DNA from 3 places in the Alteromonas macleodii ATCC 27126 genome. Region 1 is predicted to be linked to each of the others. Evidence: predicted binding sites of a transcription regulator. Region 1 holds the regulator's gene; each other region holds the start of a gene.
What was found. Region 1 encodes sigma-54, which starts transcription at its own class of promoters, with help from an activator protein. Its sites were predicted from a motif close to GTTGGCACGNNNNTNGNNT; they were not measured.
Positions count from the first base shown of each region.

Region 1 (3,283 bases):
GACCACTGATTATTATCAGCTTCACCTACTTTCTCCCTAATACTCTGGTTTTATCACATACGCGTTGTTGAATTAGGCGCCTACTAAACGGTTAATAGGCGCTTAATGTTTAACTTAATGCAGATAGAATATCGTCGCTTGTCGTTGCGCGACGTATTGCTTTAATCGTTTCTTTGTCGCTTAGTTTACCAGCCACGGTGGCCAGCGTTTGAAGGTGTCCTTCGGTCTGTTCCTCGGGAACGAGTAGCGCAAAAAAGATGTCTACGGGTTTCTCGTCAAGGGCGTCAAAGTCGATTGCTGGCGTGCTGGTTACAACAATGGCAATCACTTTCTCAAGGCCCGGCAGGCGTCCGTGGGGCAGGGCGATACCATTGCCAATGCCTGTACTACCCATACGCTCTCGAGCCATCAAACTGTTGAGTATCGTTGCCTGATCAATGTTCTCGTTTTGCTTGGCAGCGATATCAGCGATGATCTCAAGAATTCGCTTTTTACTATTACACTGAACCGCACACTCGGTGCGGTCCAGACTTACGATGGCTTGTATATCCATGCTTAATTAACTACTAATGTTTTTTCAGTTTTTCCTTATGCTTGATTACCTGCCGGTCGAGTTTATCAACCATGCTGTCAATCGCCGCATACATGTCGGTATTTTCTGAGGATGCGAATACTTCAGCGCCACTTAAATGAACGGTCGCTTCGGCTTTTTGATTTAATTTTTCAACGTTCAGGATGACATGCACATTAGAAATGTGATCAAAGTGACGTTCAAGTTTGCTGAACTTCGTATCGACATAATTACGCAAAGAGTCGGTGATTTCGACATGATGACCAGTAAGGTTGATTTGCATATTTCGTCTTCCTTATATTATTAAGCCCGATTAAATAAGGCTTTTGCGTTGGTTCGACGGCGGGATCGACAACGATTCCCGGTACTTTGCTATTGTTCGCCGGGCAACTTTAATGCCTTGTTCGGCCAACAATGAAGCAATCTTGCTATCACTTAGCGGCTTGCTAGGCTTTTCAGCGGCCACTAATTTCTTGATCAATGCACGAATCGCTGTAGATGAACATTCACCACCAGACTCTGTTGCAACGTGGCTTGAGAAGAAATACTTCAATTCGAAGATTCCACGTGGCGTATGCATGTACTTTTGCGTTGTCACTCGCGAAATAGTGGATTCGTGCATATCTACCATTTCTGCGACATCATTTAGCACCATTGGTTTCATCATTTCCGGGCCGTGCTCAAAAAAGCCCATTTGCTGCTGCACAATGCAGTTTGCAACCTTCATTAAGGTTTCGTTACGAGATTCAAGGCTCTTTATGAACCACTTAGCCTCTTGCATGTGTGAGCGGATGAATTGTGAATCGCTACTATTCTTGGCACGGCGACTCATTGCAGCGTATTGTTGATTTACGCTTAACTTAGGCAGACTGTCGGGGTTCAGCTCAACCACCCAACGGCCATTTTTCTTGGTTACTGAGACATCAGGAATAACGTACTCAGGCTCTTTAGTAACTAAAGCACTACCTGGGCGAGGATTCAAGGTTTGCAGTAAACGCATTGCCTCGCGTAGCTGATCTTCTTTCAATCGGCTTTTACGCATAAGCGTACGATAGTCTTTGCTGCTCAGTAAGTCAGAGTACTCTTCAATCAGTTGCTTTGCTTCAGCAAGCCACGGTGTGTCTTCTGAAAACTGGCGCAATTGCACCATCAAACATTCTTGTGGAGAGCGTGAGCCAGAACCAATAGGGTCGAACATCTGAATGCGCTTAAGCACACATTCTATTTCGTCCATTTCAATCGGCTCTTCCATATCATCATCGTTAACCGCTTCTAAAATATCATCAAGGGTAACGGTTAAATAACCTGACTCGTCAATAGAGTCGATGATTGCTGTAGCGATTGCGCGATCGGTATCCGAGAAGTGGGTAAGGCGCATTTGCCAAAGAAGGTGCTCTTGAATATCTTCAGTAGTCTCACCTTGGAAGATTTGCTCGTCGTCATTGGATGGACCCGGAGCTGGCGAAGATGAAGCAGAGTAGTATTCGTCCCATGTGCTGTCGATTGGCAGCTCATCGGGAAGATCGTTTTTCTCAAGTGCATCGCCGGCTTCTAGTGTGTCACTAGATGCAGAAGCAGTGGCCTCAGAGCCGCTGTCATCGTTGTCGATATTGTTCTTTTCTAGTTGCGGCTCGTCGTTACCTTCTTCAACTTCTAATAGCGGATTAGAATCGAGCGCTTCTTGGATCTCTTGTTGAAGATCAAGTGTAGAAAGCTGCAGCAGTTTAATGGCCTGCTGAAGCTGTGGTGTCATGGTAAGTTGTTGGCTAAATTTTAGCTGTAAAGATGGTTTCATCTACGTCTTATTTAAATGCTCTAAATTGAATATACCAGAGCGAAACTGAAAAATGGCAATTCGGTTACATTAACTATAGCCTGAATTGTTCGCCTAGGTATACATCCCTTACTTTTTGATTACTTAAAACCTGTTCCGCCGTTCCTTGCGCAATAAGCTCGCCATGACTCACAATGTACGCCTTTTCACAAACATCCAATGTCTCTCGTACGTTATGGTCTGTGATAAGGATTCCAATACCCCTATCGCGAAGATGTTGTATTATCTTCTTTATATCATTAACTGATATTGGATCAACACCAGCAAATGGTTCGTCTAACAAAATAAATTGCGGTTTTGCTGCCAGAGCGCGGGCAATCTCAACGCGACGGCGTTCGCCCCCTGACAAACTCATCCCCGTACTATTACGTATATGGTTAATATTAAATTCATCAAGTAGCGCATCAGCTTCTTCTTCTTGCTGTTGTGAATTTAAATCTTTACGGGTTTGCAAAATGGCCATGATATTTTCATGCACTGTGAGCTTTCTGAAAATAGAGGCTTCCTGCGGTAGGTAGCCAATTCCGCGGCGTGCGCGCTCGTGCATGGGCTGATGAGTTAGCTCATTGTCGTCGATTTCAATCTTGCCTTTATCCAGATTCACTAAACCAACAATCATGTAGAATGTGGTGGTCTTACCAGCGCCATTTGGGCCAAGAAGACCAACAATTTGACCCGTTGAGACAGACAGACTTACATCTCGAACAACCTGTCTTGACTTGTAAGCCTTAGCAAGATTTTTAGCGCTCAAAGTTGCCATTGCTATTCATTGCCCTCGTTGTCTTTTTTGTCTTTCTTAGACGAAGTTTTGCGAATGGTCTCAGGTGTGAATACTGTGGTCACTCGACCCTCACCATCCTTACCTGCGCCGCCAGTCG
Region 1 covers NC_018632.1:767,545-770,827, forward strand. The annotation lists gene rapZ (RNase adapter RapZ) at 1-25, opposite strand, end outside; gene ptsN (PTS IIA-like nitrogen regulatory protein PtsN) at 110-553, opposite strand; gene hpf (ribosome hibernation promoting factor) at 567-854, opposite strand; gene MASE_RS03335 (RNA polymerase factor sigma-54) at 885-2,366, opposite strand; gene lptB (LPS export ABC transporter ATP-binding protein) at 2,440-3,165, opposite strand; gene lptA (lipopolysaccharide transport periplasmic protein LptA) at 3,168-3,283, opposite strand, start outside.

Region 2 (3,283 bases), 2.0 Mb from region 1:
CCCAATTATGATGTTACTAGCAGCCATAAACTCACTTTCGACGAATAAGGTGACGCCATCAGTTAATATCAAAGTGCTCCTTGATTCAAACGAGGAAGGTGGCTCTCCTACCCTCGCAAAAGTGATAGAAAAAAACAAAGCGCAGCTTTCTGCAGATGCCGTAGTAATGTTAGACGGTCCCATGCATCCATCCAACGCTTCTACCGTAGTTTTCGGTCATCGCGGTGCGACACTGGTTAAGCTCACTGTTTTCGGACCAAACTCTGATAGCCATAGTACGCACTTTGGCAACTACATTCAAAACCCCGCTTTTATGCTCTCAACACTCTTAGCAGGGATGAAAAATGAAAATGGCAAGGTGACTATTCCTAATTATTACGGAGACGCTCCTCTGTCAGAAGAAACAAAACAGGTGCTTCGAGACATTCCTATTGATGAAACTGCACTATTGGCACGCCTTGGGGTAGCAAAGTCAGAGTCTGTAGGTGGCAACTACTATGAATCCATTAGTCTTCCGTCTCTAAATATCAATGGATTGAGCGCTGCAAGCACAACAGCAGTAAGGACAATCATTCCGGCTAGCGCTACAGCGTCCATCGATATTAGAACTACAAAAGAGGCTCACTCGTCCAGACAAGTTAAGCTGTTAAAAGACTATATAACAGCTAAGGGATATCACATTGTGGACGAATTGCCATCAAAAGAAACCCGTCTAAAACATGAAAAACTCATTCTTATAGAAGTTAGCCCCGGCACTGCAGCACTACAAACGTCCCTCGATGAGCCAGTTGGTCTATGGGCGCAAAAGGCACTAGAATCTGTAAGCGATGAGAAGGTTGTAGTTATTCCAATGATGGGGGGTACTGTTCCAACCGCACCGCTAGTAAACAGTATAGAGAAGCCGGTAATTCTTATTCCATTAGTCAATGCTGATAACAATCAACACGCCCCTAATGAAAACTTACGTATAGGGAACTTTTACAGTGGAACAAATGCGCTGTATCAATTACTGACCACGCCTTATGACCAGTAATAGAGTTGTAGTGATGAAGTGATGCTTTAAACCAAAACCTATACGGAAAACCTCACTAATATACGTTAATAGACCAAGGTTTAGTTGAAGCGCGAGTGTTACGACTCTACTATCGTTTAAGCAATTAAAGACATCGCACATCGGGTGAAGAATCTATCTATGCAGCATTTAAACATTAAGAAACTTACATTGTGTCTAACATTAGCGATAGCAGCGAGCAATGCCAGCTTAGCTGATACCATTGCTGTCGACGCTTCATTAAATGCGCAAGTTAACGATCAAACTAAGAAACAAAGCGTCAACTCTTCACCTAGTAAGCCAAGCATCATCTCTTGCCCTTCTGATTTTCAGCAAATTAAGATTTCTGATGATGCAAGACAATGCCAAGCATTTGACGAAAGCAAGACAGCAGTAATGGTTTACCACTCTCCTCGCTCCCCGAGTGAATTACTGGATGTTTACCAAACGGCGCACCCCGCTTTAAAAACTCACACACCAGTTAGCGGCCGCACGTTGTTATCCTCAGAAGATAAAGGGGTCAGAGTAATAATCAGCCCAGATAATACTGGCTCTCAAGTGGATATTCTTGTTACATCCACAACGAAATGAGCCCTTTTAGCAAGACAACTAAAAAATCTACTCATGTTGGCATCTGCTTTGCAAAATCATCAATAACTACTCCACGGCAACAGTGAGTGTCATTTTTATGACGCTCAAACTGCAAACGGAGCCCAAGCTTTTTTCGATATAAACACTTTAGCGGGCTTCTTTATTATGCATTCCGTGGGCTTTAACTATTGAAATTTGCGAGGGTTACGATGGAATTGGCAATTATTCTAATGATGTTACTTATTGTCGTTGCACTGGGTGCCATAAAGTTGTCAGACGGCGGTGTCGCATTTCCATTTAGGCGAAAGCCGCAATTGTTCACCCCCGTTGAACACTCTTTTTTGAACCTTATCGAACAGGCTATGGGAAGAGAGTTTCGCATAGTGTGCCGTGTGCGTCTTAACGATTTAGTGGCGGTTCGCCAGTCTGCAAATAAAAAGACGGCAAGCCAAGCCATCAGCAGAGCTTCTAGCAGACAGCTCGACTTTGTATTAGTAGATAAACACGACATGAGTCCTGTTCTTGCTATCGACTTAGTTCATAGCCAAGGCAAAGATGGTTATAAATCACAAAAAGACTGGTTTGTAACCGGAGCACTTGATGCTGCCGGCCTTCCTCACGCAAGAATTAAAGTGAAGTCTGGTTATACCGTTGACGATATTCGCGAGTGTTTGGAAAACAAACTCATTCCTTATCGCCGTTTACAGCAAAAAATGGCACAGCTGCCAACGCATAATCCAGAGCCACCAAAGCGCCCGACTCGCCCAGTGCGTTCAAGCAGACCAGCTGCAGCTTAAGACATAACCCCACTTCCCCTGGCCTTTGTTGCTTTGCTATTTTCTTACTCTCAAATAGCGGTAACAGAGGCATTTTTCTGTCAGTTTACCCGTTTTCCTTATACAATTAACGCTTTCAGCAGCGTATTCACGCGTTAAATTCCCTCAACACCGTCGGTAAAGTTATGAAAAAAATTGGTATTTTAGGTGCAATGGACGAAGAAGTTGCGCTACTTAAAGCGTCACTTTGGAATGTAAAAGAAACCCAGTGGAAGCACCTGACGTTTTACGAAGGTACACTTAACGACATAGAAGTGGTGCTAGTAAAATGCGGTATTGGTAAAGTGGCTGCAGCAATTGCTACTACTGTACTTATCGAACAGTACGCCCCTGATGCTGTTGTCAATACCGGTTCTGCCGGAGGTTTCGACAAGAATCTAAACATCGGTGATTTAGTGATCGCCAGTCACGTTATTCACCATGATGCCGATTTAACCCATTTTGGCTACAAGCTCGGTCAATGCGCAGGTATGCCTGAAGATTTCCGTTGCGATACAAGGTTAATGGAAGCCGCTCGTAGTGCTGCCACAGGCATTACGTCGCTTCAGTCGACAACAGGTTTAATCTGTACGGGCGATGCGTTTATCGGTAGCGACGAAGCTGTAGCAGAACTGCGTGAAAACTTCCCAGACATGAAAGCGGTTGAGATGGAAGGTGCAGCTATAGGTCAAACTTGCCATATGCTCGACACGCCTTTCCTTGTCATTCGTTCATTGTCGGATATTGCAGGAAAAACGTCGTCAGTGAGCTTTAAAGAGTATCTAGACACTGCCGCTAAACACTCAGCACAATTAGTTATGGCAAT
Region 2 covers NC_018632.1:3,453,320-3,456,602, forward strand. The annotation lists gene MASE_RS14780 (M20/M25/M40 family metallo-hydrolase) at 1-1,033, shown strand, start outside; gene MASE_RS14785 (hypothetical protein) at 1,193-1,642, shown strand; gene MASE_RS14790 (DUF2726 domain-containing protein) at 1,852-2,439, shown strand; gene MASE_RS14795 (5'-methylthioadenosine/adenosylhomocysteine nucleosidase) at 2,604-3,283, shown strand, end outside.
Region 2: the regulator sigma-54 is predicted to act here: its motif matches at 1,678-1,696, upstream of MASE_RS14790 (DUF2726 domain-containing protein).

Region 3 (3,283 bases), 1.2 Mb from region 1:
TGTACGGGTACTCACTCCCAGCGCTTGTGCAAGTTGCTGGGTATCGCCTTCAAAAGACGTGTGAATCTGACGTAAGTATTGGCGTTCCAATTCGTCTAAGGTTACAACGTTACCGTGAGATGAAGAGGCATCATTGATAGCATCAGAGCTTATGTTATCGAGCTCGGGTAAGTCTGTATCGTAAATAACGGTTTCATCAGCCAGTAAAATAGCTTGGTCTACAATGTTTTTGAGTTCGCGAATATTGCCTGGGAACGGGTAGTTGGTTAGTTTTTCTAGCGCGTTTTTATGAAACCGTTTTTTCTCTTTAGACATTGCCAAAAAGTGAGCGGCTATCAGTGCTATATCTGGTCTTCTTTGTTTTAAAGAAGGGAGGTTGATAGGAAAACCGGCAATGCGGTAGTAGAGGTCTTGTCTGAATTCGCCCGTTTCCACCATGTGCTTTAAATTTTTGTGTGATGCACACACCAAACGAAAATCAGCCTTTTTAGACACTGTGCTTCCTACAGGTCGATAAGTTTGAGACTCGAACAGCCGCAGAAGCTTTACTTGTGTGGAAAGTGGGATATCGCCGACTTCATCAAAAAACAATGTGCCGCCTTCCGCTGCTTCTACGAGCCCTTTCTTATTTGTGGTTGCGCCTGTAAATGCCCCTTTTTCATAACCGAATAGTTCGCTTTCAAGCAGCGTGTCAGACATGCCGGTACACTCGATGACAACAAATGGTTTGCCAGCACGGTGACTACTCGAGTGAAGTGCTTGGGACACCAGCTCTTTACCCGTGCCGGTTTCGCCAAACAGTAGTACTGAAATATCTGAGTTAGCGGCGCGATTTATTTTGTTTAGCATTGCTTTAAATACCTCTGATTCGCCGACCATCTTTCCTGCTGAAGGTCGGTTTGAGGCAAACGAAAGCTTATCGAGTATTTCCAAGAAACCTAATAATTCTCCGCTACCGTCGAAGATCGGGCGCATGAGGATGTCGCAGTAGCTTTGACCCTCACTGGTGGTATGAACGTGTACTACGCTAGCCGCTCGTCCTGTGGCTTTACTCTCTTGCATGGGGCAATGCTCGCCGCACTTATCGCAAGGTTTGCTGTTGCGGTGAGAGACTTGATAGCAGGTACTAAAGCCAAGCTTTATATCCACAGGGTAGGTGTCTCTGTAGGGCTGGTTGACAGCTTCAATAACGTAGCTTGGGTTAATGAAGATTGCGGGTTTATCTATCGCATCTATCATTGCTTGTACTATGGATATATTCATGGGTAGCTGAATATTAGGTTGTTCTAATTTAATTGTGGCAATTTATCATATTGGCATAGAGCTTGTTCACTGTTTGAGACAAACGGCAATACTTCGGTAGCAACTCATTCAATTCCAAAGAGAGTTTTATAATGAAAAATAGCGTAATGCTGGTGGCGATAAGCTTATTGGCAAGTAGTGCTCATTCATTGGCAGATACAGTGACTGCCAATGAGAAAAAAAGCGAAAACAGTGTACAGGAAAAAGTCAAAGAAGCGCGATTACACGCGAAAGCACTGGGAGGCGCGCTAAAGTCACGACTACAGCAAGCAATTCAATCAGGAGGGCTAGAGGCTGGCGTTAACGAATGCCAGATTGCAGCGGCTCCTATTGCTCTGGCGCTTAGTCAAAACGGCTGGGAGGTTGGGCGTACCGCGCTGAAAGTAAGGAACCCAAACAATGCGGCAGATCAATGGGAGCGTGAGCAGTTAGCGTGGTTTTCACAATTACTGACCAAATCTAAGCAAGACAATTTGGCCCCTAAAAGACCTATTGAAACTTATCAATACGATAGCGAAAGCGGTGAGTTTAGGTACATGATGGCGATTGAACAAGGTCAGGTGTGCATGGCATGCCACGGAGCCAATGTGGCACCTTCAGTAAAACAATCCATTCTAAAGCACTATCCCAATGATCAAGCTACAGGGTTTGAATTGGGTGATTTACGGGGTGCATTCACAATCACATATACACCCTAACGCGCCCTATTCTCTACCTCTCAATGTTCACCTACGTGACCTTTCTCTTGTGCCATATTTGTCACCTAAATGACAAATATGGCGAATGCATCGCCATGAATTGTTGCGTTGGATCAATAAGCCACACGCTCGGTCGTGGAATAATTTATCTGCACAGTACGAAAATACCGCCGTTTATCGGTAATTGCGCTTAAGCAGCCAAATTACTGATGTATGGCATAAACCGTGCTCTTGCCATGCGGCATATTCACGTGTTCATCACTGAATTTTAAACCACTTTTCTGCTAAGCGTTTAACGCGCACACGAAATACAAGGGAGATAACCCATGAGCGATACGTTAATAGAACTATCGCGGTGGCAATTTGCATTAACTGCAATGTTCCACTTTATATTTGTACCCTTAACTTTGGGGCTTAGTTTCTTACTTGCCATTATGGAATCGGTATACGTAATGACGGGTAAAGAAATTTATAAGCAGATGACCCAATTCTGGGGAAAGCTGTTTGGAATTAACTTTGCCATTGGTGTAGCCACAGGCTTAACCATGGAATTCCAGTTCGGAATGAATTGGTCTTACTATTCTCACTATGTAGGCGATATCTTCGGTGCGCCACTTGCCATCGAAGGCCTAATGGCCTTTTTCCTGGAATCTACCTTCGTGGGTTTGTTCTTCTTTGGCTGGGACAAAATGTCAAAGGTGAAGCATTTGATGGCGACTTGGCTGGTGGCCATTGGTTCAAACTTCTCTGCACTGTGGATCTTGATTGCTAACGGCTGGATGCAATACCCGGTAGGCGCTGAATTTAATTTTGAAGCCATGCGTATGGAAATGACCAGCTTTGCTGAGGTTATTTTTAACCCCGTAGCACAGGTCAAATTTGTTCACACTGTATCAGCAGGTTACGTGACCGGCGCAATGTTTGTGTTGGCAATTTCAAGTTACTACCTGCTTAATCATAAGCATATCGCCTTTGCGCGCCGTTCGTTCGCCATAGCTGCTAGCTTCGGCCTAGCCTCAACGCTTTCTGTGATCGTGTTAGGTGATGAAAGTGGTTATGAGCTTGGTGATGTACAAAAAGTGAAGCTGGCAGCAGTTGAAGCTGAGTACGAAACCCATCCTGCACCTGCGCCGTTTACTGTGTTTGGTATTCCAAACGACGAAAAGCAGGAAACCGAGTACGCCCTTCAAATTCCTTGGGCAATGGGCATTATTGCTACCCGTTCGTTAACCGAAGAAGTAAAAGGTATTAAGGATCTTAAAGAAGAGAATCGCGAGCGTATT
Region 3 covers NC_018632.1:4,249,805-4,253,087, reverse strand. The annotation lists gene MASE_RS18115 (sigma-54 interaction domain-containing protein) at 1-1,239, opposite strand, end outside; gene MASE_RS18110 (Tll0287-like domain-containing protein) at 1,395-2,000, shown strand; gene MASE_RS18105 (cytochrome ubiquinol oxidase subunit I) at 2,327-3,283, shown strand, end outside.
Region 3: the regulator sigma-54 is predicted to act here: its motif matches at 1,313-1,331, upstream of MASE_RS18110 (Tll0287-like domain-containing protein).